2 regions of the Streptomyces sp. NPDC043896 genome follow, and region 2 is predicted to be linked to the other one. Evidence: riboswitches for the same ligand, from Rfam matches in the RefSeq annotation. Region 2 holds a riboswitch; the other holds the start of a gene.

Region 1 (15,503 bases), on a different contig from region 2:
CAGCGCGTCCACCAGCAGGCCCAGCTCCACCCCGTACCCGACGGGGAAGGGCAGGCGTTCCAGCAGGGAGCGGCGTACGGCGTACTCGCCGCCCAGCGGCTGGACGAAGCCGGCCAGCTGGGGCCAGTGGAGGTTCAGGAGCGGGCGGGCCACCAGCTCCGTGACGCGGCCGCCCTGGCCGGGGGCGTCCCCGAGGGGGCGGTCGTACATCGCCTTGACGAACTGCACCTGCGGGTCGGTGAGCAGCGGGCCGACGATCCCGGAGACGAAGGCGGAGTCGAAGTCGCGCAGGTCGGCGTCGACGAAGCAGACGACGTCCCCGGTGGTGGCCAGGAGCGAGCGCCACAGGACCTCGCCCTTGCCGGGCAGGGCGGGGATCCGGGGCAGGATCTCGTCCCGGTGCACGACGCGCGCGCCGGCCTTGGCCGCGACCTCGGCCGTGCGGTCGGTGGAGCCCGAGTCGACGACCACCAGCTCGTCCACCAGGGGGACGGCCGGGGCCTCGATCAGGTCCCGCCGGATGATCTCGACGATCTCCCCGACGGTGGCCTCCTCGTCGAGCGCGGGCAGCACCACGCTCACCGTCGTCCCGGCCGCCCGTTTCCGGTCGAGCAGCTGGTCGAGCGGTCGGTCGGCGGCGGACCAGGAGCGGTCTGCCAGCCAGCGCTCCACCTCATCCAGCACTCTCAGCACTCCCTGCGCTTATCTGCGGCATACCCGACACGTCACACTCGGCGGTTTTCGGCCGAATTGTGATCCATCTCGCGGTTCGGACGGCTGTCTCAACCACCCGTCCCTTCGGTTACAGTCTTGAACAACGCGAGAGACCACCGCATGCCGGGGGTCCCGCGCACAAACGCACCGGCGCGCCAGAGAGCGCGTGTGCCGGTGCCATACCGCTCATCCAGAGGGGCAGAGGGACACGGCCCGTTGAAGCCCCGGCAACCCTCCAGTCGGTTCTCGCACGCGCGGGGCCCCGGCTAGGGAAGGTGCCAATTCCGTCTCATGGCGAAGTGCGCCATGGGGAAGATGAGGAGAAAGGGCCTCGCCATCATGGCTGCACAGACTGTCGCCACCTCTGTCGACCTCGGACCCGCCACCGGACTTTCCTGTCGCGAGTGCGGTACCCGTTTCGAGCTCGGCCCCATCTTCGCCTGCGTCGAGTGCTTCGGCCCCCTGGAAGTCGCCTACGAGCTCCCGCTCGGCGACCCGGAGGCCCTGCGCGCGGCGATCGAGGCGGGCCCGAACAACATCTGGCGCTACGCGCCGCTGCTGCCCGTCCCGGCGGACGTGGCCTCCAAGCCGAGCCTGAACCCCGGCTTCACCAAGCTCGTGGACGCCGAGAACCTGGCCAAGGAGCTGGGCGTCACCGGCAAGCTCTACGTCAAGGACGACTCCGGCAACCCGACGCACTCCTTCAAGGACCGCGTCGTCGCGATCGCCGTCGAGGCCGCCCGCGCCTTCGGCTTCACCACCCTCTCCTGCTCCTCCACCGGCAACCTGGCCGGCGCCGTCGGCGCCGCGGCCGCCCGCGCCGGCTTCCGCTCCTGCGTGTTCATCCCGCACGACCTGGAGCAGGGCAAGGTCGTCATGGCCGGTGTCTACGGTGGCGACCTGGTCGGCATCGAGGGCAACTACGACGACGTGAACCGCTTCTGCTCCGAGCTCATCGGCGACCCGCTGGGCGAGGGCTGGGGCTTCGTCAACGTCAACCTGCGCCCCTACTACGGCGAGGGTTCCAAGACCCTGGCGTACGAGATCTGCGAGCAGCTCGGCTGGCAGCTGCCCGACCAGCTCGTCATCCCGATCGCGTCCGGCTCCCAGCTGACGAAGATCGACAAGGGCCTCCAGGAGCTGATCAAGCTCGGTCTCGTCGAGGACAAGCCGTACAAGATCTTCGGTGCCCAGGCCGAGGGCTGCTCCCCGGTGTCCACCGCCTTCAAGGCCGGTCACGACGTGGTCCGCCCGCAGAAGCCGAACACCATCGCCAAGTCCCTGGCCATCGGCAACCCGGCGGACGGCCCGTACGTCCTGGACATCGCGCGCCGCACCGGCGGCTACGTGGAGGACGTCACCGACGAGCAGGTCGTCGAGGCGATCAAGATCCTGGCGCGCGCCGAGGGCATCTTCGCCGAGACCGCGGGCGGCGTGACCGTCGGCGTGACGAAGAAGCTCATCGAGAACGGTCAGCTCGACCCGGCGCTGACCACCGTGGTCCTGAACACCGGTGACGGCCTCAAGACCCTGGAGGCGGTGGCCGCGGACAGCGGCCAGACCGCCACCATCCGCCCGAGCCTGGACGCGTTCCGCGCCGCCGGCCTGGCCTGACCCTCCCCCTGACACACCCGGAAAGGCGGTAGCGCCATGAGCGTCAACGTCCGCATCCCCACCATCCTGCGCACCTACACCGGCGGCGCCGCCGAGGTCCCGGCCGAGGGCGCGACCCTGGCCGAGGTCATCGAGTCCCTGGAGAAGAACCACCCGGGCATCGCCGCGCGCGTCCTGGACGACCAGGGCAAGCTGCGCCGCTTCGTGAACGTCTACGTCAACGACGACGACGTGCGCTTCGAGGGCGGCTTGCAGGCGGCGACGCCGGACGGCGCCGGCGTCTCGATCATCCCCGCCGTCGCGGGCGGCTGCTGACGCGTTCAAATCAGAATTGCCCCCTCCGCCAATAAGCGGAGGGGGCAATTCTGCTTGATTGGGCGCGGTAGAGTTGGGGCAGTCCCCTCCGTTGTCCATGCCCGCCGCATATGAGCGGACGGACGGATGGTTGACATTCAGTCAACATGCGCGCGCCTTTTGGGCCTTTGGTGCGGCTTGTCTGGCCCGAGTTGCCCTGGAATATGCCAAATTTTCACTCTATTTCCAGCTTTCCGTGTGTCCAGATTTCTCGTCGGATTGACCTGTTGCTGACAGCACCGGTGCGGATACATTCAGCCGCGGTCGAGGCGTTCCGGCGCAAGTTCTGACCCGGGATCGCGAAGTGCGGTCCCGCGCAAGGGCCAGTAATAGGGGAGTTAGGCATGGCTCAGGGCACCGTCAAGTGGTTCAACGCGGAGAAGGGCTACGGCTTCATCGCGGTCGACGGTGGTGCGGATGTGTTCGTCCACTACAGCGCCATCCAGATGGACGGATACCGCACCCTTGAAGAGGGTCAGCGGGTCGAGTTCGAGATCTCGCAGGGCCAGAAGGGTCCGCAGGCGGACATGGTCAAGCTCGCGGCCGGCTGAGTCGGAGCGAACGCGATCGGCCACCGACGCACGCACAGACGCATGAGGGGCCCACATCCTGGACAGGGATGTGGGCCCCTCGTGCGTGTCGCCCGCACGTCGCCCGCGTGTTGCCTGAAGCCGCTTGCACTCGTGGGGGTCGAGTGCTAATCATTGGCGTTAGCACTCTCCCGGTGAGAGTGCTACTCAGACGAGGACCGGGCCGGTGAGGCCCGCAGGGTCCGGCGGGAAGGAACCGCCGGGTCCGCAGGCCGTCCGTCGCGGGCGCGGGCGCGGTCCGGAGCAATCCACCCCTGTCCGGGAGGACCACTTCACATGGCCAAGATCATTTCGTTCAACGAGGAGGCCCGGCGCGGTCTCGAGCGTGGCATGAACCAGCTCGCCGACGCCGTCAAGGTCACCCTTGGCCCCAAGGGTCGCAACGTCGTCCTTGAGAAGAAGTGGGGCGCCCCCACGATCACCAACGACGGCGTCTCCATCGCCAAGGAGATCGAGCTCGAGGACCCGTACGAGAAGATCGGCGCCGAGCTGGTCAAGGAAGTCGCCAAGAAGACGGACGACGTCGCCGGTGACGGTACGACCACCGCGACCGTCCTCGCCCAGGCGCTCGTCCGCGAGGGTCTGCGCAACGTAGCCGCCGGCGCCAACCCGATGGCCCTCAAGCGCGGTATCGAGAAGGCCGTCGAGGCCGTCTCCGCCGCCCTGCTGGCCCAGGCCAAGGACGTCGAGACCAAGGAGCAGATCGCTTCCACGGCCTCCATCTCCGCCGCCGACACCCAGATCGGCGAGCTCATCGCCGAGGCCATGGACAAGGTCGGCAAGGAAGGCGTCATCACCGTCGAGGAGTCCCAGACCTTCGGTCTGGAGCTGGAGCTCACCGAGGGCATGCGCTTCGACAAGGGCTACATCTCGGCGTACTTCGCCACCGACATGGAGCGTATGGAGGCGTCCCTCGACGACCCGTACATCCTGATCGTCAACTCCAAGATCGGCTCGGTCAAGGACCTGCTGCCGCTCCTGGAGAAGGTCATGCAGTCCGGCAAGCCGCTGCTGATCATCGCCGAGGACGTCGAGGGCGAGGCCCTGTCGACCCTGGTCGTCAACAAGATCCGCGGCACCTTCAAGTCCGTCGCCGTCAAGGCCCCGGGCTTCGGCGACCGCCGCAAGGCCATGCTCGGCGACATCGCCATCCTCACGGGCGGCACGGTCATCTCCGAGGAGGTCGGCCTCAAGCTGGAGAACGCCGGTCTCGACCTGCTCGGCCGCGCCCGCAAGGTCGTCATCACCAAGGACGAGACCACCATCGTCGACGGTGCCGGTGACAGCGACCAGGTCCAGGGCCGCGTCAACCAGATCCGCGCCGAGATCGAGAACTCCGACTCGGACTACGACCGCGAGAAGCTCCAGGAGCGCCTCGCGAAGCTGGCCGGCGGCGTGGCCGTCATCAAGGCCGGTGCCGCGACCGAGGTCGAGCTCAAGGAGCGCAAGCACCGCATCGAGGACGCCGTCCGCAACGCGAAGGCGGCCGTCGAGGAGGGCATCGTCGCCGGTGGTGGCGTGGCCCTGCTGCAGGCCTCCTCGGTCTTCGAGAAGCTGGAGCTCACCGGTGACGAGGCGACCGGCGCCAACGCCGTGAAGCTCGCGCTGGAGGCCCCGCTGAAGCAGATCGCCGTCAACGGTGGTCTCGAGGGTGGCGTCGTCGTGGAGAAGGTGCGCAACCTGGCCGTCGGCCACGGTCTGAACGCCGCCACCGGCGAGTACGTCGACATGATCGCCGAGGGCATCATCGACCCGGCGAAGGTCACGCGCTCCGCGCTGCAGAACGCCGCGTCCATCGCCGCGCTCTTCCTGACCACCGAGGCCGTCATCGCCGACAAGCCGGAGAAGGCCGCCGCCGCTCCGGGCGGCATGCCGGGCGGTGACATGGACTTCTGATCGGCCCCGGCTGATCGGCTGTTCTCGAACGAGGGCGGCACCCCTTCCCGGCGGAGGGGGTGCCGCCCTCGGGCGTTTCCGTTGGGCAGGCCCTCGTCCGGTGTTGGCGCACCGGCGGGGGCCGAATTCGTTTCCAGCCGCAAGTCAGAGCCTCATGTCCCTCCGTGGCAAGTCGATCACGGATCGTCATCCGTCCTGGTATGGGCGGGGTTCGGTAAGGGCGGTGGGTGGTGGTGGGCTCCGCCCACCACCCATTCCACAGACAAAGCGCTCGGACTCTCGGGACTTGAGCCCCGGGCCGTCCGGGCCGCCGCGGCCGCCCGGAGGGTGGGACGTATCGGCGGGGTGGAGGCGGGTCTGTTTGACTCGGGGCATGAGCGAAAGCAGCGAGCGCGGGACCCCCTTCGTCAAGATCTGCGGGCTGAAGACCCCGCACGACGTCGACGTGGCGGTGGAGGCCGGGGCCGACGCCGTCGGGTTCGTCCTCGCACCCGGCAGCCCCCGTACCGTCGGCGCCGCCCTGGCGCGGGAGCTGGCCGCGCGGGTGCCGGACGGGGTGCTGACCGTCGGGGTGTTCCGCGGGCAGTCCCTGGAGGAGGTGCGCCGGCTCGCCGAGGAGAGCGGCGTGCGCGGCGTACAGCTGCACGGCGACGAGCCCGCCGAGTACTACGCGCGCCTGCGCGCTCCCGGGCGCACCCTGCTGCGCGCCACCGCCGAGCACGTCGGGCGCTGCGGCGAGTACGGGGAGGACCTGCTCCTCATCGACGCCCCCGACCCGGGCTCCGGCAAGCCCTGGAACTGGGGATCCGAGCAGTTCACGGCACCCGGGGGGCGGTGGCTGCTGGCCGGCGGGCTCGCCCCGGGCAACGTCGCCGAAGCGGTGCGCGCCACCGGCGCCTGGGGCGTGGACGTCTCCAGCGGGGTCGAGCGCGAGCGCGGGGTGAAGTCCCCCGAACTGATCCGCGCCTTCATCGAAGCAGCGCGTTCATGTGATTACTCTGAGTGAGAACGGGGGGTTGGGGGCGGGCCCGGCGGGCACAACCGCCGCATGGACCCGGAAACGTACGGCTGGCTGCGGCGCCTGACCCGCCGCCTCGCCCCCTCGGGCGGCGGAGGCGGCGGACTGCTGCCCGTGTTCACCCCGCGCCGCACCCCCGTCTTCACCGCCGACTTCTCCTCCACCACCCAATGGGTGGCCGGCCGCTCCTGGGCCTATCCCGACGGCGGCCCCGTCAACCCCGGCGACAACAAACTCGACCACCTCACCGCCGACCCCGCCTACAGCCGCGGCGGCACCTTCCGCGCGACCCTGCGCCCCGACGGCAACTGGGACGCCGGGCTGCTCACCACCGAGGGCAGCGACCAGGGCTTCGAGGTCCGCACCGGCGACGTCCTGGAAGCCCGCGTCCGGCTGCCGGTGGAGATCGGTGCCTGGCCCGCCATCTGGACCTGGCGGGACGGCGGCCAGGAGATCGACGTCTTCGAGTACCACCCCGACAACCCGGACATGCTGGAACTGTCCAACCACGTCCGCGAGGCCCACCGCTACCTCCGCGACCCCACCGTCCACCCCGGCGCGTGGCTCGACCTGAAGGTGGAGTTCGGCCGTAGGTCCGTCATCTGGTGGGTGAACGGCCTGCGCGTCTACTCCGACGGCCGGGGCGTCGGCCGCGGCTGGCACGCGTACCTCATCGTCAACCTGTCCGTCTCCGCGGGCCGCTACCACCCCGCGCCCGGCCCGGGGCTCACCGAGATGTCGTACGAGGTCTCAGAGCTGCGCGTCCACCGGGCGTAGCGGCGGAGCAGTCTCCTGCCGTCAGGCGGGCACGCCCACGGCCTGGCCGTCCTCCTCGACGGACACCACCACCGGCGTCGCCCGCAGGGCCTCGACCTGTTCGGGGGAGAGGCGGGCGGCGAAGCCGTTGGCCACGCTGTGGAACACCTGCGTCGGCCGGATCCCGTAGGCCCCGGCGACGGCCGCCGGGTCGAGGCCCTCGTGGACGGTGACGAGGTACGACGGCTGGTCCGCGGCCGGTTCCCCGGCGGCGAAGGCCCCCGGCGCGCCGGCGGTGGCGCCGGCCTCGGCGTGGGCGGGCAGCGCGGGGAGCAGCGGCAGGAGCGGCAGTACGGGCAGTGCGGCCACGGCGGCCAGTGCCGCGGCCGCGACGGCCGTGCGGGCCGTCGGCAGGGACAGGGACCGGCTCGGGCGAATGCGCATGACCGCGAGGCCATCACGCCCGCCGGGCCCGGTCAACGACCCCGGCGGGCGTGGCGTACGGGCGCGGGGGTGAACGGGGCGTGCGCCCCCTCGCCGGGCGCGTGCGCCGCTCCCCGTACGGGTGAACTTGCCGGGCCGGCGCGTGGACGGTCGCGGCAGGTGGCGGGCCCTGGGCGTCAACCGGGAAGGATCCTTTCTCCAGGGGGCGCGGGACGGCTCCCGAGGGCGCCGCAGGGTCCGTGGGCCGTGCGGGCCGGTGGGTTCAAGTGCCGGCCGGAGGCGCACCGATGAAGAGGACGGCCGCCCTCCGCGGCGTGTTCACGGCATCGCACGGGGGCGGCTCCCCCCTGTCGCGCCGCCCCTTGGGAGTTCCCCCATGCGCCTGATCGCCCGTGCCGCCACCGCCGCCCTCCTCGCCCTCGCCCCGGTCGTCGCCGCCGGCACGGCCACCTCCGCGGACACCCCGGAGCCGACCCCGGCGCCGCTGCAGACCTCCGCCGACGCCGTGCCCGGCGAGTACATCGTCACCCTCGCCCAGGGCGTCGACGCGGCCCAACTGGCCGGGCAGCTCAAGCTGAAGCCCCGGCACGTCTACTCCTCCGCCCTCAACGGATTCGCGGTCCCCCTCACCCCGCTCCAGCTGGAGGCGATCCGGGTGAGCCCCGGGGTGAAGGCCGTCGAGGAGGACACGCGGGTGGCCTCCGTACCGGTGCCGGCCGCGCCCGGCACGACCAGGGCGCCCTCCGCGAGCTGGGGCCTGGACCGGATCGACCAGCGGAGGCTGCCGCTGGACGACGACTTCACCGTGGGCGGCAGCGGCGCCGGCGTCACCGCGTACATCCTGGACACCGGCATCGACTACGCGCACCCCGAGTTCGGCGGCCGCGCCCGGTTCGGCTACGACGCCATGCCCGACGCCGCGACCCAGCGCGGCCAGGACTGCAACGGCCACGGCACGCACGTCGCGGGCACGGTCGCCGGAGCCACGTACGGCGTGGCCCACAAGGCGAACCTCGTCAGCGTCCGCGTCCTCGGCTGTGACGGCCGCGGCTCCTACGCCGGGATGATCGCGGGCATGGACTGGGTGGCCAGGAACGCCAAGCAGCCCGCCGTGCTCAACGGCTCCCTCGGCGGCCCGAGGTCCGAGGCCCTCAACCACGCCGCCACCGCCCTCTCCGACGCGGGGGTCCTGCCGGTCATCGCGGCGGGCAACGACGCGCAGGACGCCTGCAACGTCTCGCCCGCGTCGGCGGCGCGCGTGGTGACGGTCGCGGCGAGCAACCGCCACGACCAGGAGACCTCCTTCTCCAACTACGGCTCTTGCGTCTCCCTCTACGCGCCCGGGCAGGAGATCGTCTCCGCGAAGCTGGGCGGCGGCGGCATCGCCCTGAACGGCACCTCGATGGCCGCGCCGCACGTCGCGGGCGTCGCCGTGCTCCACAAGCAGGCCCACCCGGCCGAACTCCCCGCGGCCATCGCCGCCTTCCTGCACCACGGGTCCTCCAAGGACGTCCTGTCCTCCGTCAGCCCGGGTACCCCGAACGAGCTGCTGTTCACCTCCGGTCTCTGACGTTCCCGGCGCCGAGGGCCCGGTTGAACCCCGGGCCCTTGATCGCCACTCTGTGTGCCGGACCCGAACACCCGGAGTGGAAAGGCGGCACGTCATGACGTTCACCCCGCAGGAGCGGATGCGGGCGGCCGAGGAGGCCGTACGGCAGCTGAAGGACGCCCTCCACGGGGTGGGGGTGGTCTTCCCGTCGCTGGACGTGGAGCGGGTCTCGGCCGCCGGTTCGTACGGGCTGCCGCTGGTCGACCTCGGCCGCTGCAACATCGAGACCGCGCTGCGGCTGGCCGCCGTACTGCACCAGCGCGGGGGCGGCTGATCAGGCCGGTACCGCCTCCTTGGACGCGGTGGGGCCGGCCGGAGCGGCGGGCCCCGGGTCGGAGTCGAGCTCGGCCAGCATCCGCTTCGTGAAGCCGAAGAAGTACGTCGCGGCGAAGCCGACCAGATAGCCCACCGCGAGGCCGCCCCCGTAGACGGCGACGGTCACGCCCATGCCCGACGTACCGTCCAGCAGCGGGAACAGAGCCCAGCCGGAGGGGCCGATGGCCGTCGAACCGAAGGCCACGCCCAGCTGGTTGCACAGCCCGACGAAGGCCCCGCCCGCCGCGCCGCCGACGCAGGCGGTGACGAACGGGCGGCCCAGCGGCAGCGAGACCCCGTAGATCAGCGGCTCGCCGACCCCCAGGAAGCCGGCCGGGAGCGCCGACTTGATGGTGGTGCGGACCGAGCCGTTGCGCGGGAGGCGGCAGTAGACGGCGATGGCCGCGCCGACCTGGCCCGCGCCCGCCATGGCGAGGATCGGCAGCAGGACGGTGTGGCCGGACTGCTCGATGAGGGTGGTGTGGATGGGGATCAGGGCCTGGTGCAGGCCCAGCATCACCAGCGGCAGGAAGAGGCCGCCGAGGACCAGCCCGGCGAGGGCCCCGCCGGCGGTCAGCAGCCAGTTCGCGAAGGCGCCGATCGCGGCGGCCACCTCACCGGCGAGGAACATCAGGCCGAAGAGGGTGACCAGGCCGGTGACGAGGACCGTGAGGGTCGGTGTGACCAGCACGTCCAGGGTTTCCGGCACCCAGCGCCGGCACCACCGCTCCACCCGCACGGCGAGCAGGGCCGCGGCCAGCGCGCCGATGACCCCGCCCTGGCCGGGGGAGAGGTGCTCGCCGAAGGCGTCGATGCGGGCCACTCCCGGGAAGACGATGACGGCGGCGACGGCCCCGCCGAGGACGGGGGTGCCGCCGAACTCCTTCGCGGTGTTGAAACCGACGAAGACCGCGATCAGCGACATGAACCCGGACGCGATCGCGGCGAGCGCCGGGACCACGGCCGGGGCCCAGCCGAGGTTGGTGAGCAGGCCGTTCAGACCCGCGATGACCCCGCATCCGATGAGGGCGGGGATCAGCGGGACGAAGACGTTCGCGATGCGGCGCAGGAGGAGCTTGAAGGGGGTGGAGTTGCGTGCCTTGCGCGCCTCCTTCAGCGCGGCGCCCCGGCCGGCGAGCTCCTCGGCGGTGACGGGCCGCGGGCCGGCCGAGCGGCCCTCCTCGACGAGCGCCTCGAACTCGGGGGTGATCCGGGCGACGGCGCCGGGACCCAGCACGATCTGGTACGTGTCGTCCTCGACCACGCCCAGCACCCCGGGCACCGCCCGCAGCGCGGCGTCGTCCACGAGGGAGCGGTCGTGCAGGCCGATCCGCAGCCGGGTCATGCAGTGGGCGACGGAGCCGATGTTGTCCGGGCCGCCGACCAGGGGGAGGATCGCTGCGGCCGTGGCGCGGTTCTTGTCAGTGGACATCTACTCGCCTTGCGTGGGGGGATAGCGGGCGGGTCCTGCCGGTCCTGCCGGTCCTACCGGTCCTTGCGGTCCTTGCGGTCTCTCCGGGTACGGGCGAGGGCTTCGCGCAGGTGCCCGCCGGACGCGGCGAGCAGACGGGCGGCCTCCGCGCCGTCGACCCCGCCGAGGACGACGAGGACGGCGTCCTTCACCTCGCCGCCGGTCTGCGCGAGGGCGGCCTCGATCTCCGCGTCGGGCGCGCCGGTGGCCAGCGCGACGATGCGGCGGGAGCGGGCGCGCAGCTTCTCGTTCGAGGCGCGTACGTCGACCATGAGGTTCCCGTACGTCTTGCCGAGGCGGATCATCGTGACCGTCGAGATCAGGTTCAGTACGAGCTTCTGCGCCGTGCCGGCCTTCAGCCGGGTGGAGCCGGCGAGCAGCTCGGGCCCGACGACCACCTCGATGCCGTGCTCGGCGGCCGCCGCGAGGGCGGACCCGGCGTTGCAGGACAGGCCGACGGTGAGCGCGCCGCGCGCACGGGCGAACTCGACCGCGCCGACCGCGTACGGGGTGCGGCCGGAGGCGGAGACGCCGACGACGGTGTCCTCGCGGGTCAGGCCGAGGGCGGTGAGGTCGGCGGCGGCCAGCTCGCGCGAGTCCTCGGCGCCCTCGACGGCCCTCAGCACGGCCTCGGGGCCTCCCGCGATCAGGCCGACGACCTGCGCCGGGTCGGTGTTGAAGGTGGGCGGGCACTCGCTGGCGTCCAGCACCCCGAGCCGCCCGGCGGTGCCGGCGCCCGCGTAGACGAGCCGGCCGCCGCGGGCCATCCGTTCGGCGATGGCGTCGACGGCGGCGGCGATCTCCTCCAGCCGCGCGGCGACGGCGGCGGGGACGGTGGCGTCCTCGGCGTTCATGACGCGGGCGATCTCCAGGGTGGAGAGCCGGTCGATCTCCGCGAGCTCGGGGCGGAAGGCCTCGGTGGTCAGCGTGTCGAGCTGGGCGCGGAGTGCGGTGTACGCGGTCGTGCGGTTCTCGCTCACGGCTGGAACCTATTTTCCGGCGGGGCCGGGGGCAAGAAGGCACGCCCCGCGCTCCGATGCCGCAGAGCCTGAATAGTAGAAAATCGGAGCAAAATATATGCAAAGGGACTCTTCGTCTGGCGGCGGGTGCGGGTTGACAATGAGCCCATGGACCACGCGACCCCCCTCGAACAGGCGCTGCATGTCGCCCGTGCCCTCGTTCTCGCCGATCTCGCCGCCGGTGAGGTCGCCGATGCCGATGTCGTCTCCCTCGTCGAGGACTCGGTCACGCACCGCCGGTGGTGGGTGGAGCAGTGGCCGGAAGGAGTCGACTACCTCGCCGGACTCGTCGCGCAGGACGTGAAGGACGCCCTGCTGGAGAAGTACGGGCGCTGGCCCCTGTGCCCCGTCTGCGCGCACGGTGAACCGCACGCGCTCGACGTGGAACCGGAGCTGGGGCCCGACCCGCACTGGGTGTGCTCGGAAGCCGGGGTGAAGGTGGCGGCCGTGGGCGGTCTCGGCCCCGTCTTCCACCCGGGCCGGTGAGCCGCCGGTGACGGTGTACATCGACCCGCCGGTCTGGCCGGGCCACGGGCGCATGTGGTCGCACCTGGTCAGCGACGTCTCGTACGAGGAACTGCACGCCTTCGCGGCGGGCATCGGCTGCCCGCCGCGGGCCTTCGAGCGGGACCACTACGACGTGCCCTCGCACCGCTACGCGGACGCGGTCGCGGCGGGCGCGGTCGAGATCGGCAGCAAGGAACTGGTCCGCCGCCTCACGGCGGCGGGCCTGCGACGGCCGAAACATCGCCCGCCAGTGGCCTGAATGCCCGTCATCTCTCCTGCTTCCAGGGCGATTTGCTGGACTAGGATGACCGCGGTTCGGCCACTCGTATCGGCATGAGGGGGATCGTGCGTCGGTCAGTGCTGTTCGTACACGGGACAGGGGTCCGGGAGGCCTCGTACAAGGAGACCTTCGGCGCGGTCCGGGCCCGGCTCGCGGACATCCGGCCCGGCCTGGAGGTCCGCGGCTGCTTCTGGGGCAGGGAGCAGGGCGCGGCCATGACCCTCGACGGGGCCTCCGTCCCCCGCTACCACCAGTCGCGCGGCGGTGCGCCGGAGGACGACGAGATCGCCGTCTGGGACGTCCTGTACGAGGACCCCTGGTACGAACTGCGGCTGCTCGGCCTCCAGCCCGCCCCCGAAACCGGCTTCGGCTTCGGACTGCCGCCCTCGGACGAGTTCCTCGCCGAGATCACCGGCTACGTACCGGGGCCCGCGGTGGTCGAGGCCTTCGCCGCGCGCGGCCTGGCCGAGGAGTTCACCGAGGCGCTGCGGGTCGTGGTCGGCGCGCCCGAACTCCACGACGCCGCCGCCACCGCGGACGCCGACGGCACCGAGCACCGGCGCGCCGTGGCCCGCGCGGTGGTGGCCATGACCCTCGCCCTCTCCTTCGACCGGGGCGGCGAGGTCTCCGGCATCGTGCGCGACGAACTGCTCGCCGTCCTCGGCACCGAGCTGTACGCCGAAGGCCGGTCCGTCGGCGGCTTCCTCGCCAGGGCCCTCGCCCGGCCCGCCGGCTGGCGCGGCCGCCACCGCCGCGGGGCGTGGGGCGACGCCGCGCTGCCGGCCATCGGCGACATCCTGAAGTACCAGGCCCGTGGCCAGGGCGTACGCGACCAGATCAAGCGGACGCTGGAGAACACCCCCGGAGACGCGGTCACCGTGATCGCGCACAGCCTGGGCGGGGTCGCCTGCGTCGACCTGCTGGTGCGCGAGCGGCTGGAGCGCGTGGACCAGCTGATCACCGTCGGCTCGCAGGCGCCGTACTTCTACGAGATCGGCGCCCTGGTCTCCCTCGAACACCCCGAGACCCTGCCGGCCGGCTTCCCGGCGAAGTGGCTGAACGTCTACGACGAGCGCGACCTCCTCTCGTACCGGGCCTCGGAGGTGTTCCCGGGCCGGGCCGACGACCACCGGGTCGACAACCGCCAGCCCTTCCCCTGGGCGCACACCACGTACTGGTCCAACCCCGATGTCTGGAGCGCGGTCGACGCATGGCTGAACTGACCGCCCCCGACCCGGAACGGGTGCACGCGCTGCTGGTCGCCATCGAGCACTACCCGCGCGTCAAGGACAGGGAGCTGCCGGGTGCTGCCGCCGACGCGATGCGGCTCGCCCGCTGGCTGCGCAGGCGCGGGGTACCCGGCCGGAACATCCGGCTGCTGCTGGGGCCCGTGGAAGCCTCCTGGGCGGACCTCAACACCCAGGCGCGGGACCTGGGCCTCGACATCGAGACCGTCATCTCCCGGGACCAGATCCTCGACAAGCTCGCCCCGCCGCGGACCGTGCCCGAGGGCGACCTGCTGTACGTGTACTGGGGCGGCCACGGCGCACTGGACCGGGGTGACCGCAGGCTGCTGTTCTGCCCGGACGCCTCGGACGCCGAGCCGCGCTGCCTGGACCTGATGGACCTGCGGGAGTACCTGACCCGTCCGGACGTCGCGCGCTGCCGCAGGCAGGTCTTCCTGGTGGACACCTGCGCGACATTCGTCCAGGCCGGGGAGACCAGACCGGCCGTCGCCACCCTGCCGACGGGCAAGAGCCGCCTCCCGGTGGAGCAGTTCATGCTGCTCGCGGCCGCGCCGGGACAGGCGGCGAAGCAGCGTGGTGCCGGGCGGACAGGGGCCTTCTCGACCGCCGTCATGGACTGGCTGGAGGAGCACTCGCCGGGCCTGAAGACGGACCTCGACGCGCTGGTCGCGCACGTCAAGGAGCACTTCACCGGTCACCGCCTGGGTGCCCGGCAGCTCCAGACGCCCGTGACGCTGGTGATCCAGCCGATCGGTGGGGACGTGGAGATCTGGCAGCGGGACCCCGCGCCGGCCCCGCCCACCTCGCCGGAGGCGAAGCGGGCGGAGGCGGCCGCCAGGTCCGGCCGGGCCGGGGTCCTGGCCGGGGGCGGGGTGCTGGCGCTGGTGGCGATGGTCGCGATCGTGGCGATGTTCCTGCACGGCAAGGGTGAGGACGGGGACCGGAAGACGGACCTGGAGGCCGCCCCGGCGGCCGGCCCTGCGGTGCCGGGCAAGGAAGTCGCAGCGGCGTCGCCCTCGCCCGTGCCGTCGGCCGGGGGCTCCGCCTCACCGTCCGCCTCGGCCCCGTCCGCCTCGGCGCCCGTCCCGCAGAAGGCTGCCGGCCCGGAGGAGCAGTGCGGAGGCTCGAACCAGAACAACAATGTCCCGAGCGTCCACGAGACGGTCTGCTACGTGAAGGACGGCAAGCGGATCACGCTGACGGCCAAAGTCCGGTCGACCGTGCCGAAGCAGGTCACGGTGACCGTCTGGGCGGTCGATTCGAAGGGCACCTATGTGACCGCTGTGGGGTCGACGAAGCGGACCTTCACGGCGGACAACAAGGAGGAGACGGTCTCGTTGACCGTCGCCCAGCTGGCGCCCGGACCCTATGAGGTCCGCATCGCCACTGAGGCCGGGAGCACCGCGGGGTTCAACGCGCAGGCCACCCCCGTTCGCGGGCACTCGATGCCGTTCACGTCCCCCTGACAGCGTCCGCCGATGCCCGGGCGGCGGCCGAGCCGGCGACGACCCGGCTCGCACCGGCCGGCGTACGGCGTTCCCAGCGGAGCGCAAGGGCCGTGAGGGCGATCGCGGTGACCGTCATCGCCGCGCCCGCCCACGCCGGGGACGCGAAGCCGAAGCCGGCGTCGATGACCGTGCCGCCGAGCCACGGGCCGCCGGTGTTGCCC
Region 2 (15,503 bases):
ACGGCAAGGGCAGGATCTTCGACGCGGCGGCCGACACGGCGATCGCGTACAGCCGGGCGCTGGACACCCCCTCGGGCCCGTCCTTCGGCCTGAAGCTGAAGCACAAGCTGTTCTCGAAGCTCGTCTACTCCAAGCTGCACGCCGTCCTCGGCGGGCGCGGCGAGTACGCGATCTCCGGCGGCGCCCCGCTCGGCGAGCGGCTCGGCCACTTCTTCCGCGGCATCGGCTTCACGGTCCTGGAGGGCTACGGCCTGACGGAGACCTGCGCGGCCACCGCCTTCCTCCCGTGGGACAAGCAGAAGATCGGTACGGTCGGCCAGCCGCTGCCCGGTTCCGTGCTGCGCATCGCGGACGACGGCGAGGTGCTGGTGCACGGCGAGCACGTCTTCAAGGAGTACTGGAAGAACGAGGCGGCCACCGCCGAGGCGATGACGGACGGCTGGTTCCACACCGGTGACGTCGGCACCCTCGACGAGGACGGCTACCTCAGGATCACCGGCCGCAAGAAGGAGCTCATCGTCACGGCCGGCGGCAAGAACGTCGCCCCCGCGGTGATCGAGGACCGGATCCGGGCGCACGCGCTGGTCGCGGAGTGCATGGTGGTCGGCGACGGGCGGCCGTTCGTGGCCGCGCTGGTCACGATCGACGAGGAGTTCCTCGGCCGGTGGGCCGCGGAGAACGGCAAGCCGGCCGGGGTGACGGCGGCGGAGCTGCGCGAGGACGCGGAGCTGCTCGCCGCCGTCCAGAAGGCCGTCGACGACGGCAACGCGGCGGTGTCCAAGGCGGAATCGGTGCGGAAGTTCCGCATCCTGGGCTCCCAGTTCACGGAGGAGTCCGGCCACATCACGCCGTCGCTGAAGCTCAAGCGCAACGTGGTGGCGAAGGACTTCGCGGACGAGATCGAGGCGCTCTACCGGGGCTGACGCCCCGGACTACGGCTGGGCGAGGATCCGGTCCATGTTCCGCTCGGCGAGAGCTGTGATCGTGACGAACGGGTTCACGCCGAGCGAGCCGGGTACCAGTGAGCCGTCCAGCACGTAGAGCCCCTGGTGGCCCTTGACCCGGCCGTAGGCGTCGGTGGCCTCGCCGAGGACGCAGCCGCCGAGCGGGTGGTAGGTGAAGGTGTCGGCGAAGGCCTTGTTCTCGCCGAAGAGGTCGTAGCGGTAGATGGTGACGTTGCGGCGGTTGATCCGGTCGAAGAGGCTCTTGGCGGCCGCGACCGCCGGGGCGTTCTGGTCCCGGGTCCAGTTGAGCCGCGCCGTGTCGCTCGCGGCGTCGTAGGTGAAGCGGCCGCGCTCGGGGTTCTTGGTGATGGCCAGGTACATCGAGATCCAGTGCTCGATGCCCATGGGGAGCGGGGCGATCTCCGCGAAGACGGGGTGGGCCGCGTTGTCCCAGTCGTCGATGCCGAGGGCGGGCATGGTGGCCTGGTTGCAGCCGACCGTGTCCCAGAGGTGGTTGGCGCGGGCGGTCATGACGTTGCCGTTGGGGCCCCAGCCGAGCCCGACCTTCTCGCTGAGCGCGGGCAGTGCGCCGGTCTCGCGGGCGCGCAGCAGGATCTCGGTGGTGCCGAGGCTGCCGGCGCCCAGGAAGAGCTGCTTGCAGCCGAGTTCGCGGACCTGGGTGACGCGGCCGGTGAGGTCGCTGGTCCGCACGGTCAGGACGTAGCCGCCGGCCGGGTCGGGGCGTACGGCGACCACGTGCTGCATGGTCTCGATGGTGACGTTGCCGGTGCCGAGGGCGGCGGCGAGGTAGGTCTTGTCGACGCTCTTCTTGCCGTGGTTGTTGCCGTAGATGACCTCGCCGGCGAGGGCGGATCGGGGGGCGGTGCCGGCGGCCTCGCGCTTCATGTGCTCGAAGTCGTAGACGTTGGGTACGAAGGTGGTCTTCAGGCCCGTGTGGTGGGCGTGTTTCCTGGAGATCCGGGCGAAGCGGTACCACTCGGTGGACTCGAACCAGGCGGGGTCGATGTCGTTGACCCCGAGCATGGAGCGGGCGCGGGGGTAGTAGGTGCCGTACATCTCCCCGGCGTCCACGCCGGGGAACACCTCGGTGAAGTAGGAGCGTCTGGGGGTCGGGGCCATGCCGCCGTTGACGAGCGAGCCCCCGCCGACGCCGCGGCCGACGTAGACGGACATGTCGCCGTGGTTCACGCGGTCGAGGACCCCGGGGTAGGGGCTGATGTCGCGGTTGACGACGTCGAGCCAGAGGAACTGGGCGAGCGGGGCCTCGGTGCGGTTGCGGAACCACATGGAGCGGTGGTCGGGGGCGGAGGTGGAGGGGAACACCTTGCCGTCGGGCCCGGGGGCGTCCCAGAGCCGCCCCATCTCCAGGACGACGGTCCGGACGCCGGCCTGCCCGAGGCGCAGCGCGGCGACGGCGGCCCCGTATCCGGAGCCGACGACGATGGCGGGCGCGTACCGGGCGGCGGGGGGTTCGGCCGCGGCGGCGGCGCCGAGGCCGATGCGGGTGATGCCGAGGGCGGCGGCGGCGCGGAGGGCGTTGAGGCCCAGTTGACGGCGCGTCAGGTTGGGTGTCATGGCCGCATCATGAGCGGATTCCGCCCAACCGGCCATAACTCGCACTGCCACGCATGTGAGTAACAGTCAGACATGTGTGGACCGTAGCCGGGCGGGAGGTTTGGGCGACCGTTCTGACGGAGTCCGGCCGGGAATGACCGCACCTGACCGCCCATGCCGCCGTTTGTCGCTCGTTGTCGACACTCCGCTCACGCGGGGCCGGGGCGGTGCCCTTGGCCGGGGGCGGTGGGTCGTCTGCGGGCGGGCTGACCGCTGCGCGGGGCGAGGTCCCCTACCCGCCCTTCCACCGTTCCCAGGGGCTCCGCCCCTGACCCGGTACGGGCGCTACGCGCCCGTCGCCTCAATCGCCGGCGGGGCTGGATTTTCCAGCCCCGCCGGCGATTGAGGCGTGGGGGTCTGGGGGCGGAGCCCCCTGGGAACGGGCGAAGGGCGGGTAGGGGACGGCCCCGCGCAGCGGCCCACCACCCGCACACGACCCACCGCCCCCAGCCCGAGCGACCGGCCCCGCCCCGCACCCGCCGGCCGGAGGCCGGCGCAGCGGCGCGAAGCCGGAGAGGCCGGCCACGGCCGAGCCGCGCGAGCGACGCGTCAAAGAGGCGTGGCCGGCCACGGCCGAGCCGCGCGAGCGGCGCGTCACAAAGGCGTGGCCGGCCACGGCCGATCCGCGCGTCAGGAAGGAGCGCGGAGCGTTCTAAAGGAGGGCGCGGAGCCCCTCGGCCAGGTGGTCCCAGCGCCACTGGCGCTCGACCCACGCCCGGCCCGCTTCGCCCATGCGGGCGCGGAGTTCCGGATCCCGGAGCAGCGCGACGACGCGGTCCGCCGCGTCGTCGGGGTCGCCGCCCCGGACCACCCAGCCGGTCTCACCGTCCAGCACCGCGTCCGGCGCCCCGCCCGAGTCGCCCGCGACCACCGGCAGGCCCGTCGCCGAGGCCTCCAGGTAGACGATGCCGAGCCCCTCCACGTCCAGCCCGCCCCGCCGGGTCCGGCACGGCATCGCGAAGACGTCCCCCGCGCCGTAGTGGGCCGGGAGTTCCTCCCATGGGACCGCTCCCGTGAAGACGACGGAGTCCGCGACCCCCTTCGCGGCGGCCAGCGCGCGCAGGTCCGCCTCGTACGGGCCGCCGCCGACGATCAGCAGCGCCGCGTCCGGCACCGCCGCCAGGATCCGCGGCATCGCCTCGATCAGGGTGTCCTGCCCCTTCCGGGGGACGAGACGGGACACGCAGACCACCACCGGGCGGTCGGACAGGCCCAGCCGTGCCCGGACCTCCGCGCCGCCCGACCCGGGGTGGAAGGTCTTCTCGTCCACCCCCGGCGGGAGCTGGACCATCCGCGCCGCCGCCCGCTCCGTCACCGCCGAGGCGATCCGCGAGCGCGTGTACTCCCCGAGGTACGTCAGCGTGTCCGTGCCCTCGCCGATCCGCCGCAGCAGCTGCCGCGCGGCCGGCAGCTGTGCCCAGCCGGCCTCGTGCCCGTGGGTGGTGGCGACGATCCGCCGCGCGCCCGCCCGGCGCAGCGCCGGGCCCATCAGTCCGAGGGGGGCCGCCGCGCCGAACCACACGGACTCGCAGCCGTGTTCGCGCAGCAGGGACACCGCGCGCCGGGTCACCCGGGGTGTCGGCAGCAGCATCGTCGTGCGGTCGCGCACCACGGGGAACGGCTGCTCCGCGTCGAAGGCGGCCGTCGCCTCGCGGCCCTCTGCGCTGTGCTTCCAGGTGGAGGCGTAGACGACGACCCGCTCGGGGTCCAGCCGCAGCGCCATGTTGTGCAGGAAGGCCTGGATACCGCCCGGGCGCGGCGGGAAGTCGTTCGTCACGATCAGCGTCTTGTGCATCCCCGCCAACGTACCCGACGGTTACCCCAGGTCCGCCCTCAGCGCCTGCCGCCAGGCCTCCGTCAGCCCGGGGAGGTCCGTCCCGAGGGTCTGCTCCAGTGCCGCCGGGAGCGGTTCGCGGCCGGCCGACTCGTAGAGGCGCACCAGGGCGGGCTCGCCCCAGCGGGCGGCGATGAGCCGGCAGGCCAGCCAGGCCCCCTCGTAGGCCCGGGCCGCGGTGCGGGGGTCGGCGCCGAAGGCGAAGTCCCCGTCGGCCGGGAGCGCGCCCGGCAGTTCGCCCCGCCGCACGGCGCGCGCCAGCTCGGGGGCTCCGTCGGCGGGAATGGTGCCGGTCTCCCGGTACGCGGCCCAGTCGGCGAAGCCCTCGGACAGCCACTGCGGGGTCCGGGCCGAGGTGGCGGCGCGGGTCGCGACGTGGGTGACCTCGTGGGTGAGGACGATTCCCCGCCCGGCCTCCGAAAGCTCCGCGTACCCCTCCGGGTTGACCACCACCCGGTCGGCCGGGGCCGGACCGTCGCCGGTGCTGCCGGTGGTGACGGCCCCCAGGCCCCGGTAGGTGTCGGCCGGCCGGCCCAGCAGCGCGGCCATGCCGTCCAGTGTGCCGGGGGCGAGGACCACCACCCGCCGCGCCCACGGCCCCGGCCAGGCGGCGTTCACCGCCGGCACCGCGCGGTCGGCCCCGGCGGCGAGGGCGGACAGTTCCTGCGGGCTCCGGCCGGCCCCGAGGACCAGGCTGTGCGCGCCCCGTACGGCCGCGACCTCGCCCTGGTCCCACAGCTGCGCCGGCGCCCCGGGGGCGGGCCGGTCGGCGGTGACCCGCCAGCCGGTGCCGTCCGGGGCCAGTTCCACCTCGCGGGCCGAGGAGGCGGGGGCGCGGTCGTAGCCGGCGAGCCGGTAGCGCAGCTCCGCGCGCGCGAAGGCCCGTCCGCCCTCGAACCGGACGGAGTCGACCCGGTACGCCCAGTCCGCCAGGGGGATCGCGGCGAGCCGCCCGGGCGGGGCGGCCGCCCAGCCGGCCACGGCCCGCCGCACCGCCGTGTCGTCGGGGGCGGCCGGCTCCGGGCCGGCGCAGCCGGCCGCCGCCGGGAGGGGGCACAGCGCGAGGGCGAGGAGGCGTACGGCGGTGCGGCGGCGGACCGGGATCATCCGCCGATCGTACGCACGGCCGGGTTCAGGGCCGGGTCACCGAGGACACCGGCATCATCCCGACGGGGTCGTACCGCACCCGCGCGCCCGGGTACGGGGCGTGCACCACCTGGCCGTTGCCGACGTACATGCCGACGTGGCTGGCGTCGGAGCGGTACGTCACCAGGTCCCCGGGCTGCGCCTGCGACAGCGGGACCTGCCGGCCCGCGTGCCGCTGGGCCTGCGAGGTGCGCGGCAGGGAGACCCCGGCCTGGCGGTACGACCACACCATCAGCCCGGAGCAGTCGAAGCCGGAGGGGCCGGTGGAGCCCCATACGTACGGCTTCCCGACGGCCGCTCGGGCGGCCATCACGGCGGCCATGGCGCGGCCCGAGGCCCGGCCGCCGGAGGGCGGGTCGGGGAGGACGTCGGCGCGGCCGCCGGAGCGGGAGGCGCGTTCGAAGTCGGCGCGCTCCTCGGAGGGCATGGCGTTGAGCAGCCTGCGCGCGGCGGCGAGCTTGGCGGTGACGGAGCGCTTCTGGGTGGCGACCTCGGTGCGCAGGGCTTCGAGTTCGGCGAGTTTGCGGGAGGCTTCCTGGCGCTGCCGTCCGATGCGCCGCTGTTCCTCGCGGAGTTCGCCCAGCTGCTGGGCCTGGCGCCCGCTGAGCCGGTTGAGGACGGCGGCCTTGTCGAGGTAGGCGCCGGGGTCGTCGGAGAGCATCAGCTCGACGGTGGGGTCGAGGCCGCCGGAGCGGTACTGGGCGCCGGCGAAGGTTCCGAGGACCCCGCGCATGGTGTTGATGCGGTCCTGGCCGCGGGCGACGGCGTCCTGGGCGCGGCTGATCTCGGTGCGCAGCGCGTCGGCCTTCTCGCCGGCCTCGTTGTACCGCTCGGTGGCCTGCTCGGCCTCTTCGAAGAGGCGGTCGACCTGGGCGCGGGTGCCGCCGGGCGGTTCCTGGGGGAGTCCGGGGGAGGCGAGCGCGGGGGCGCCCGTCATGGCCACGGCGGCGCTGGCCGCGGCGGCGGTGAGGACGGTGACCTTGGTGTTCCGGTCGAGGCCGCTGAGCCCGGGCCGGCGGTGGGACGCCATGGGGAACCGCTCCTTCCGCTGCGCGCGGCCCGGGTCCGCCCCCCGTGGACGGCCGTGTTCCGGATTCCGCGCTGGCAGACAGTAGCCGTGCGGCCACGCACCGGCCAACGACCGGCGGCGGGCGCGCGTGCGGGCGCCCGGCCTCAGGCGCAGGTCATGGGCGGGGCGTGCGGTCAGACCCGGTCCGCGCAATTCGCCCGGATGGGCGGTGTACGGCGCGTCTCCCCCGGGTCGCCCCCGGAGGTTCCCCGCCCTCCTCCCCGAGCCCTCGCGGTCAGACGCGGACGCCGAACCGGAACGGCATGTTGTCCATGGACTCGTACTTGACCCCGCCGCGCGGGTTGGAGGCGTGCAGGGTCAGGTTGTTGCCGGCGTACAGGCCGACGTGGTGCAGGTCGTCGTAGAAGAAGACCAGGTCACCGGGCTGGAGCTGGCTGCGTCCGATGCGCGTGCCGTCGTTCGCCTGGGTGTAGGTGGTGCGGCTGATGCCGACGCCGGCCTGGCCGTAGGCCCACTGGGTCAGCCCCGAGCAGTCGTAGGCGCCGGGGCCGGTGGCGCCCATGACGTACGCGCTGCCGAGCTTGGTCTTCGCGGCGGCCAGCGCGGCGCCGGCGCGGCCGGAGGCGCTCACGGCGGGGGCGGCCTTCTCACCGGCCCTGCTCTGCCTGGCCTCCTCCTCCTTGAGCCGGCTGCGTTCCTGTGCGGTCAGCGTGTTGAGGAGGGCCCGGGCCTCGGCGAGCTTGTCCTGGGCGGCCTTCTTCTTCTCGCCGAGCTCCTTGCGGGTGGCGTCGAGGTCGGCGAGCTTGCCGGCGGCCTCCTGCCGCTGCTGGGCGAGGGTGCGCTGCTTGGCCTGGATCCTGGCTGCCGCCTCCAGCTGTCTGCCGCTCAGCCGCTGGAGGGTGGCGGCCTTGTCGAGGTAGGTCTCGGGGTCGCCGGAGAGCAGGAGCGCGACGGAGGGGTCGAGGCCGCCGCCGCGGTACTGGGCCGCCGCCATCGAACCGAGCGTGTTGCGCAGGTCGTTGAGTTCGTCCTGGCCGCGCGCCATCGCGTCCTGGAGCCGGGCGATCTCCTTCTCCAGCTCCTCCTGGCGCTCGCGGGCCCCGTTGGACTTCTCCGCGGCCTGCTCGGCCTCCTCGTAGAGGGCGTCGACCTTGGCCTTGACCCCGTCCTTGTCCGGCGCGCCCGGGGCGGCCGCGGCGGAGTGCGAGGAGAGGGCGACCGCCGCGGCGGCGGTGGCGGTGAGCACGGTCACGCGCGTGCGGGCCGGCTGCTTGGGTCGACGGTGGAACGCCACGGGAGCGAGCTCCTTCTTCCTGGAGCCGCCGGAAGCGGACGGGGACGCGCCGGCGACACCTCCGCCCGCACCCGAACGGGTGATCTGCCGCACGAAGGTTTGGGCAGACCCTAGTGACGTGCCCATGATCACTTCAAACCCCGCGCACCAGAAACCCCCCGGGATTCCGCTTCTTTTACCGAGAGCCCACGCTGCGTGCCGAAGGGCTGACGGTACGTCTTCCGCTTGCACCCCCGGTCCCGGCATTGCGGGCGCCGCTCACGAAACGCGCGAAAGCCTCTTGAGCAGCAGTGCGGACGTCACCGGACGGGCGCCCGCCTTCGCGACCCCGTCGGCCACCTCACGGTCGGTGGAGACCACGACCACCGGCCGGCCCGGCGGCTCGGCGCGCACCAGCTGGCGGATCAACTCGTCGGCGGTCACACCGGCCTTGGAGAACAGCACGCGCACCCCGCGCGGGGGCGCGAGCAGCACCGGCGCCGCGAGCTCCGCACCGTCGAAGACGCACGTCATCTCGGCGCCCGTCTGGGCGGCCAGCATCGACAGCCCGCCCAGCAGGCGCAGCCGCTGCTTCTCCAGCGGCATGGTCGGATAGCCGGTCTTCGTCACGTTGTAGCCGTCGACCACCAGATGCGCCTGCGGCAGTGCCAACAACTGGTCCAGCAACGCCGGATCGGTCTCCGACAGCGCCCGCGCCGCGATGTCCTTCGGCGTCATGCGCCCCGGCTCCACCGCGTCCACGGTGTCGGCCGGCCGCGTCGAGACCGGCGGCAGCGCCAGCTCGCGGCGCAGCCCCGCCGCCGCGTCCAGCACGGTGTCCAGCAGCAGCCGCAGCCGCATGTCCTCGGTGCTGCGCCCCTCACGGGCGGCCCGGCGCGAGGTCTCCAGCGCCGACTCCACCTCCGCGAGGCGGGACTTGAGCCGCCGGGACTCGCTCTCCGCGGCGGCCACCTGCGCGGCCGCCTCACCGCGGATCCCGTCGATCTCGGCGCCCAGCTTCCGCAAGGCGGCCTCGCCCCGCTTGACGTCGCTCAGGGCACTGCGCAGCTTGCGCTGAAGCGATTCCGCTTCCTTGCGGGCGGCCTCCAGCTCGGCCCGCACCTGCTCGCCCCCGGAGCGCTGGGCCTCCTTCAGGTGGGCCAGCTCCTCGCGCAGCCGCTCCAGCTCGCGCCGGGTCTCGTCGCCGACCCGCTCGGCGTCGGCGCGCTGCGCCTCCTCGCCCGCGGAGGCCACCAGCTTGACCCAGCCGGCCGGGCGCAGCACGTACGCGGCGGCCGCCACGTCCAGCGGGTCGGCGGCGGCGGGCGGCGCCCCCGACTCCAGGGCCCCGGCCAGCTCCGGCTGCGCCTCGCGCAGCTTCTCCGCGATCCGGCTGCGGAAGACCCCGTCGGTCTCCACGGCGGCGGCCATGGCGTTGCCCGCGAACTTGGCGCGCCGGGTCGGGGTGAAACGGGCGTACTGGCGCAGCTGCGCCGGGAGGTCCGCGACCGTCAGACCGCCGAAGGCGTCCGAGACGATCGCGACGACCCGGCGCCGCACGCCTTCCGGCAGCGGGCGGTCGAGGACCTCCGCGGCGTCGCCGGCCGCGTCGGCCGGCCTCGCGCCGCTTGCTGGCTCCACAATCCGTCACCCCTACCGTGATCTACTGTGGGCCCGGCTCCGTCAGGAGTCGGTGCCCGGCCTGTCCACGAGCTCGATCTGGTCCACAGCGTTGCACCAGCGGCAGCGGACCGACTCGATGGTCTCACTGAGCACCTCGCGCTCCTCGACCTTGGGCTCCCCGGCAAGATCGAGGTGGACGTACTCCACGACCTTCGACGATCGGGTGACATCGAACCGCGTGAGGTTGCCGCACAGGGTGCAGCGCCACCGGGTGGTGTCGGTCGGCAGGGGAACCGTCATCAGGCCGCTCTCTCCTTCGTAGCTCATTCAATTAAAGCCCTACGCCACGGTCGTCGGACCGCAGCACGTAACCCTACGGCCTGGCACCACCCTCAGGTGGGTCCACCTGCGTCATGCTCTGTCGCATGATCGTAAAGTGGCGGACCCTGTGCGAGGCCGCCCGGGGCCCCTTGGTCACGTACGCGCTGATCGCCGCCTGCTGCGTGGTGTTCTTCCTCGGCCCGGCTTCCGGCCTGAACCCGTCCTTCGGGACGGGCGACCTGCTCTTCACGACGGGGACGGCGTACTTCCGGCACTGGGGCGTCGTCCCGGACGAGCTGTTCTCGGGCGCGGTGCGCCCGCTGCTGACCCCGCTGACCGCGCTCTTCGTCCACGGCAGCTGGCTGCACCTGCTGGGGAACATGCTGTTCCTCTACGTCTTCGGCGCGATGACGGAGGAGCGGATGGGCCGCGTCCCGTTCCTCGTGTTCTACGTCTGTACGGGATACCTCGCCCTCGCCGCCTACGCGGCGGCCAACGCCTCCTCGGACCAGACCCTGGTCGGGGCGTCCGGGGCGATCTCGGCGGCGCTGGGGGCCTTCCTGTGCCTCTTCCCGCGGGCCCGGGTGACGAGCCTGTTCCCGTTCCTCCTCTTCCTGCCGCTGCGGTTCCCGGCGTGGATCGTGCTGCTGTTCTGGTTCGGCCTCCAGTGGCTGGCCGCGCACCGTGCGGAGAGCGGTCCGGGAGTGGCCTACCTGGCCCATGTCGTGGGCTTCTCCCTCGGGTTCCTCTACGCGTGGGGGCGGTATCGCCGTGCGACTAGAGTGAGGAGACCAGTGACTGCCGGCGAGGGAGACAGCCAACCGTGATCACCGCGATCGTGCTCATCAAGACCAGCGTGGACCGCATCCCCGAGATCGCGGAGTCCATCGCCCAGCTGGACAGCGTCAGCGAGGTCTACTCCGTCACCGGTACGTACGACCTGATCGCGCTGGTCCGCGTGGCCCGTCACGAGAACCTCGCCGACATCATCCCCGGGCGCATCAGCAAGATCCCGGGCGTGGAGGCGACCGACACGCACGTGGCGTTCCGTACGTACTCCCAGCACGACCTGGAAGCCGCCTTCGCCATCGGCCTCGACGCGTAGCCCTCTCACCGGGCCGGTACGCCGGGTTCCCGCCGCGCGGGGCCGGAAGGTCCGGCCCCCACGGGTGTCGGGGCCGACCGGCGCGCGGCCGCCGCCCCGGTGCGGCACTACACGGCCGGGACGCAGCGGCCCTCTTCGGTGCGGTACTGCCACTTCGCGCCGTCCTCGACCAGCTCCCGCACCGCGCGGACGAAGCGCTCCACGTGTTCGTCCGGCGTGCCGGCCCCGAAGCTGACCCGGATCGCGTTCAGCGAGCGCTCCCCCGGCGCCGCCTCCGGCGCCCCGCACTCCCCCTGGGCCTGCGGCTCGCTGCCCAGCAGGGTCCGTACCAGAGGGTGCGCGCAGAAGAGCCCGTCCCGCACCCCGATCCCGTACTCGGCCGACAGCGCCGCCGCGAAGTGCGAGCTGTTCCAGCCGTCGACCACGAACGAGATGACGCCGACGCGCGGGGCGTCGTCCCCGAACAGCGACAGCACCCGCACCGCCGGGACCTCCGCCAGACCCTCCCGGACCTTCGCGATGAGGTGCTCCTCCCGGGCGACGAGGTTCTCGAAGCCGGCCTCCTCCAGCGCGCGGCAGGCGGAGGCGATGGAGTAGACGCCGATGACGTTCGGGGAGCCGGCCTCGTGGCGCGCGGCGGTGGTGTGCCACTCGACGTCGACGCCGCCGTCCTCGCGGCGGGCGACCTTGCGGGAGGCGCCGCCGCCCGCGAGGTACGGCTCCGCCTCCTGGAGCCAGTCGGCGCGGCCGGCCAGCACGCCCGAGCCGAAGGGGGCGTACAGCTTGTGCCCCGAGAAGGCGACCCAGTCCACGTCGAGCTCCCGGACGGAGACGGGGTGGTGGGGGGCCAGCTGGGCGGCGTCCAGCACGATCCGGGCGCCGTGGGCGTGCGCGGCGGCGGCGAGCTCCTTCACCGGCCACAGCTCTCCGGTGACGTTGGAGGCGCCGGTGACGCAGACCAGCGCCGGACCGTACGGCTCGCGGTCGGCCAGGGCGCGCTCCAGGGTGGCGACGGCCTCGCCGGGGGTGCGCGGGGCGTCGAGGCAGGTGACCCGGGCGTCGCCCCAGGGCAGCAGCGAGGCATGGTGCTCGGTCTCGAAGACGAACACCCGGCAGTCGGCGGGCAGCGCGGCGGCGAGCAGGTTGAGGGAGTCGGTGGTGGACCGGGTGAAGACCACCTGGTCGGAGGGCCGGCAGTCGAGGAACCGGGCGACCGTGGCCCGGCTCTGCTCGAAGAGGTCGGTGGACAGCTGCGAGAGGTAGCCGGCGCCGCGGTGGACGCTGCCGTAGTACGGGGCGTACGCGGCGACGTCGTCCCAGACCCGCTGGAGCGCGGGGGCGCTCGCCGCGTAGTCGAGGGCGGCGTACGTGACCTCGCCGCCGGTGACCAGCGGGACGGTGACGTCCCGGCCCAGAACGGCCAGCGGCTCGGCGCAGGCAGGGGCGTCGGCGCAGGCGGAGGAGGAGGCGGCGGTGGCGGCGGCGTTCAGGGATGCGGACATGGCGGTATCTCCCGGCAGGCAGGGCTGAATGGCTTCGGTGTGCCCGTACGCGGGTACGGCGGCGCGTGACGGCGGCCGTCGGGGGTACGGGAAATGCCTCGGACTGATCGGGGGTACGCGGAAACGACCCTGATCCGAGGGTGGAAGAAGGGGCGGAGTCGCCCTATCGCATTCGCTTGCTCACGGAAAACGCTCCTCGAGAGACCAGGACCCCTGGTGTCGAGGGATCCGCGCTTGCCGTAGACCTCTCTGCCTACGACCTGGTCATCACCCGGGGCACCCCGCCACGGAAGGAGGGTTGCCGGACAGCAAGCCGGGGCCAAAACGCTGTCACTCGTGACCTTGGAGAGCATCCTGCCACAAGATCCCGCACGCGCAAGACCCCGGTCCACATCGTGGACCGGGGTCTCCTTCTCTCACGCCGCTCTCGCACCGCTCGGCCGCGGGCGGCCTCCGGGGCTTCGACCGGCTGCGCCGGCCTCCGGCCGCCGGACCCGGGACGGCTCCCGTGCACCCGACGCCCGGCCGGGGTTACGCGTTGCTGGCCGCCACCCAGCGCTCCAGCGCCGCCCGGGCGGAACCGGAGTCGATGGCCTCGGCCGCACGGGCCATGGCCGCCGCGAGCTGCTCCTCCAGCGTGCCCGTGCCGGGGTCCAGGGCCACCAGGGCCGACGCGGAGTTCAGCAGCACGGCGTCGCGGACCGGGCCCGTCTCCCCCGCCAGCAGGCGGCGGGCGACGTCCGCGTTGTACGACGGGTCGCCGCCGCGCAGCGCCGAGATGTCGACCGTCTCGATGCCGACGTCACGCGGGTCGAAGGCGTGCTCCGTGACCTCGCCGTCGCGGACCCACCACACCCGGGAGGTCCCGGTGGTGGTCAGCTCGTCCAGGCCGTCGTCACCGCGGAAGACCAGGGCGGAGGTGTTCCGTTCGGCGAGCACCCCGGCCATGATCGGGGCCAGCCTCCCGTCCGCGACACCGACCGCCTGCGCCTTGACCCGGGCGGGGTTGGTGAGCGGGCCCAGGCCGTTGAACGCGGTGCGCACCCCCAGGTCCCGGCGGGCCGAGGCCGCGTACCGCAGGGCCGGGTGGAAGACGACGGCGGCACAGAAGGTGATGCCGGCCTCCTCCGCCACCTGCGCCACCCGTTCCGGGGTCAGGGCGAGGTTGACGCCCAGCTTCTCCAGCACGTCCGAGGAGCCGCTGGCGGAGGAAGCGGCCCGGTTGCCGTGCTTGACGACCTTGGCGCCCGCGCCGGCCGCCACGATGGCGGACATGGTCGAGATGTTGACCGTCTTGGCACCGTCGCCGCCGGTGCCGACGATGTCCACGGTCCGCCCGGGCACCTCGATCAGGTTGGCGTGGGCGTACATCGTCCGGACCAGCCCCGTGTACTCCGCCACGGTCTCGCCCTTGGCCCGGAGGGCCAGCGCGAAGCCCGCGATCTGCGCGTCCGTGGCCTCGCCGCGCATGATCCGTTCCATCGCCCAGGCGGTGTCCTCGCTGGCGAGGTCCTGACGGCTGACCAGCGCTTCCAGGATGCCCGGCCAGCTGCGGGCCGCCACGCTGTCGCCGCCTGCCGGGGTCGCAACGTTCATGGTCCGCTCCTGCTGCTCACATGGGTTTCCACGCCGAATGGGAAGGATCTCAGCCTATCCAGCCCCGGAGACCGCGAAGAGCCCCGTCCAGTGTCTGGACGGGGCTCTCGCTGTGGCGACACCAGGATTGGCCGGAACCGATCCCTCAAGCGGTCATGCCGGAGATCAGTGGTGGCCGTGTCCGGCCTGGATCTCCTTGTACTCCTCCACCGTGGGCTTCGGAATCTGGTTGTTCTCCGCGTAGAAGCCCTTGCTGAGCTTCGCGCGGAGCTTCTCGCTGCGCGTCACCTTGCGCTCGACGCCGTTCTCGTCGACCGTCGGGCCGATCTCGACCGGCTTGTACTGCTCGTGCGCGGTGAGGGTGTGCAGCTTGCCCTGCGACAGCGGCTCGTGGACCTCGACGAACTCACCGTGCGGCAGACGCTTGATGATGCCGGTCTCGCGACCGTGCAGCACCTTGTCGTGGTCCCGGCGCTGCAGGCCGAGGCAGATCCGCTTGGTGACGATGAAGGCCAGGACCGGGACGACGAAGAAGCCGATCCGGACGAACCACGTGATCGCGTTGATCGACAGGTGGAAGTACTGGGCGAACATGTCGTTGCCGCCGCCGATGAGGAGCACGATGTACTCCGAGATCCAGGCGACACCGAAGGCCGTACGGGTCGGGACGTTGCGCGGGCGGTCCAGGATGTGGTGCTCGCGCTTGTCGCCGGTGACCCAGGACTCGATGAACGGCCAGACGGCGATCGCACCGAGGACCAGCGGGAAGAGGATCAGCGGGATGAACACGCCCAGGACGAGCGTGTGGCCCCACAGGTTGATCTCCCAGCCCGGCATGGCTCGGATGAGGCCTTCCGGCATACCCATGTACCAGTCGGGCTGCGCACCGGTGGACACGTGGTCCGGGCGGTACGGGCCGAGCGCCCAGATCGGGTTGATCGAGGCGATCGCCGCGATGGCCGCGATGACACCGAAGACCAGGAAGAAGAAGCCTCCGGCCTTGGCCATGTAGACCGGCAGCAGCGGCATGCCGACGACGTTGTTGTTCGTCTTGCCGGGGCCGGCGAACTGGGTGTGCTTGTGGAAGAACACCAGGATCAGGTGCGCGACCAGCAGACCCATCATGATGCCGGGCAGCAGCAGGATGTGCACCGAGTAGAAGCGCGCGACGAAGTCGCCGCCCGGGAACTCCCCGCCGAAGAGGAACATCGACAGGTAGGTGCCGACGACCGGGACCGACAGGATGGCGCCCTGCATGAAGCGGACACCGGTGCCCGAGAGCAGGTCGTCCGGCAGCGAGTAACCGGTGAAGCCGGTGAACATGCCGAGGACCAGCAGCAGGAAGCCGAAGATCCAGTTGATCTCACGCGGCTTGCGGAACGCGCCGGTGAAGAAGACGCGCATCATGTGCACGACCATGGCCGCGACGAAGATCAGCGCCGCCCAGTGGTGGATCTGGCGGATCAGCAGACCACCGCGGACGTCGAAGCTGAT

The links. Region 2 has a riboswitch for S-adenosylmethionine ahead of AC069X_RS12675 (aminotransferase class V-fold PLP-dependent enzyme). Riboswitches for the same ligand answer to the same signal wherever they lie in the genome.
Region 1: another riboswitch for S-adenosylmethionine. It lies ahead of thrC (threonine synthase); the one in region 2 lies ahead of AC069X_RS12675 (aminotransferase class V-fold PLP-dependent enzyme).

What each region holds. Positions count from the first base shown of each region.
Region 1 covers NZ_JBWKEE010000035.1:50,023-65,525, reverse strand. Annotated here, with positions in the region: gene AC069X_RS34860 (glucosyl-3-phosphoglycerate synthase) at 1-684, opposite strand, end outside; SAM riboswitch class I at 898-1,036, shown strand; gene thrC (threonine synthase) at 1,054-2,328, shown strand; gene AC069X_RS34850 (MoaD/ThiS family protein) at 2,365-2,643, shown strand; gene AC069X_RS34845 (cold-shock protein) at 3,027-3,233, shown strand; gene groL (chaperonin GroEL) at 3,549-5,168, shown strand; gene AC069X_RS34835 (phosphoribosylanthranilate isomerase) at 5,542-6,174, shown strand; gene AC069X_RS34830 (LamG domain-containing protein) at 6,217-6,963, shown strand; gene AC069X_RS34825 (protease inhibitor I9 family protein) at 6,985-7,386, opposite strand; gene AC069X_RS34820 (S8 family peptidase) at 7,763-8,956, shown strand; gene AC069X_RS34815 (hypothetical protein) at 9,051-9,269, shown strand; gene AC069X_RS34810 (PTS transporter subunit EIIC) at 9,270-10,742, opposite strand; gene murQ (N-acetylmuramic acid 6-phosphate etherase) at 10,796-11,761, opposite strand; gene AC069X_RS34800 (hypothetical protein) at 11,909-12,286, shown strand; gene AC069X_RS34795 (DUF4031 domain-containing protein) at 12,294-12,566, shown strand; gene AC069X_RS34790 (lipase family protein) at 12,653-13,810, shown strand; gene AC069X_RS34785 (caspase family protein) at 13,798-15,300, shown strand; gene AC069X_RS34780 (Cmx/CmrA family chloramphenicol efflux MFS transporter) at 15,287-15,503, opposite strand, start outside.
Region 2 covers NZ_JBWKEE010000007.1:171,460-186,962, forward strand. Annotated here, with positions in the region: gene AC069X_RS12625 (AMP-dependent synthetase/ligase) at 1-923, shown strand, start outside; gene AC069X_RS12630 (GMC oxidoreductase) at 933-2,540, opposite strand; gene AC069X_RS12635 (glycosyltransferase family 4 protein) at 3,232-4,374, opposite strand; gene AC069X_RS12640 (hypothetical protein) at 4,396-5,520, opposite strand; gene AC069X_RS12645 (C40 family peptidase) at 5,546-6,589, opposite strand; gene AC069X_RS12650 (C40 family peptidase) at 6,864-7,883, opposite strand; gene AC069X_RS12655 (NYN domain-containing protein) at 8,142-9,506, opposite strand; gene AC069X_RS12660 (hypothetical protein) at 9,546-9,785, opposite strand; gene AC069X_RS12665 (rhomboid family intramembrane serine protease) at 9,911-10,633, shown strand; gene AC069X_RS12670 (Lrp/AsnC family transcriptional regulator) at 10,630-10,911, shown strand; gene AC069X_RS12675 (aminotransferase class V-fold PLP-dependent enzyme) at 11,019-12,413, opposite strand; SAM riboswitch class IV at 12,639-12,755, opposite strand; gene trpD (anthranilate phosphoribosyltransferase) at 12,945-14,009, opposite strand; gene qcrB (cytochrome bc1 complex cytochrome b subunit) at 14,175-15,503, opposite strand, start outside.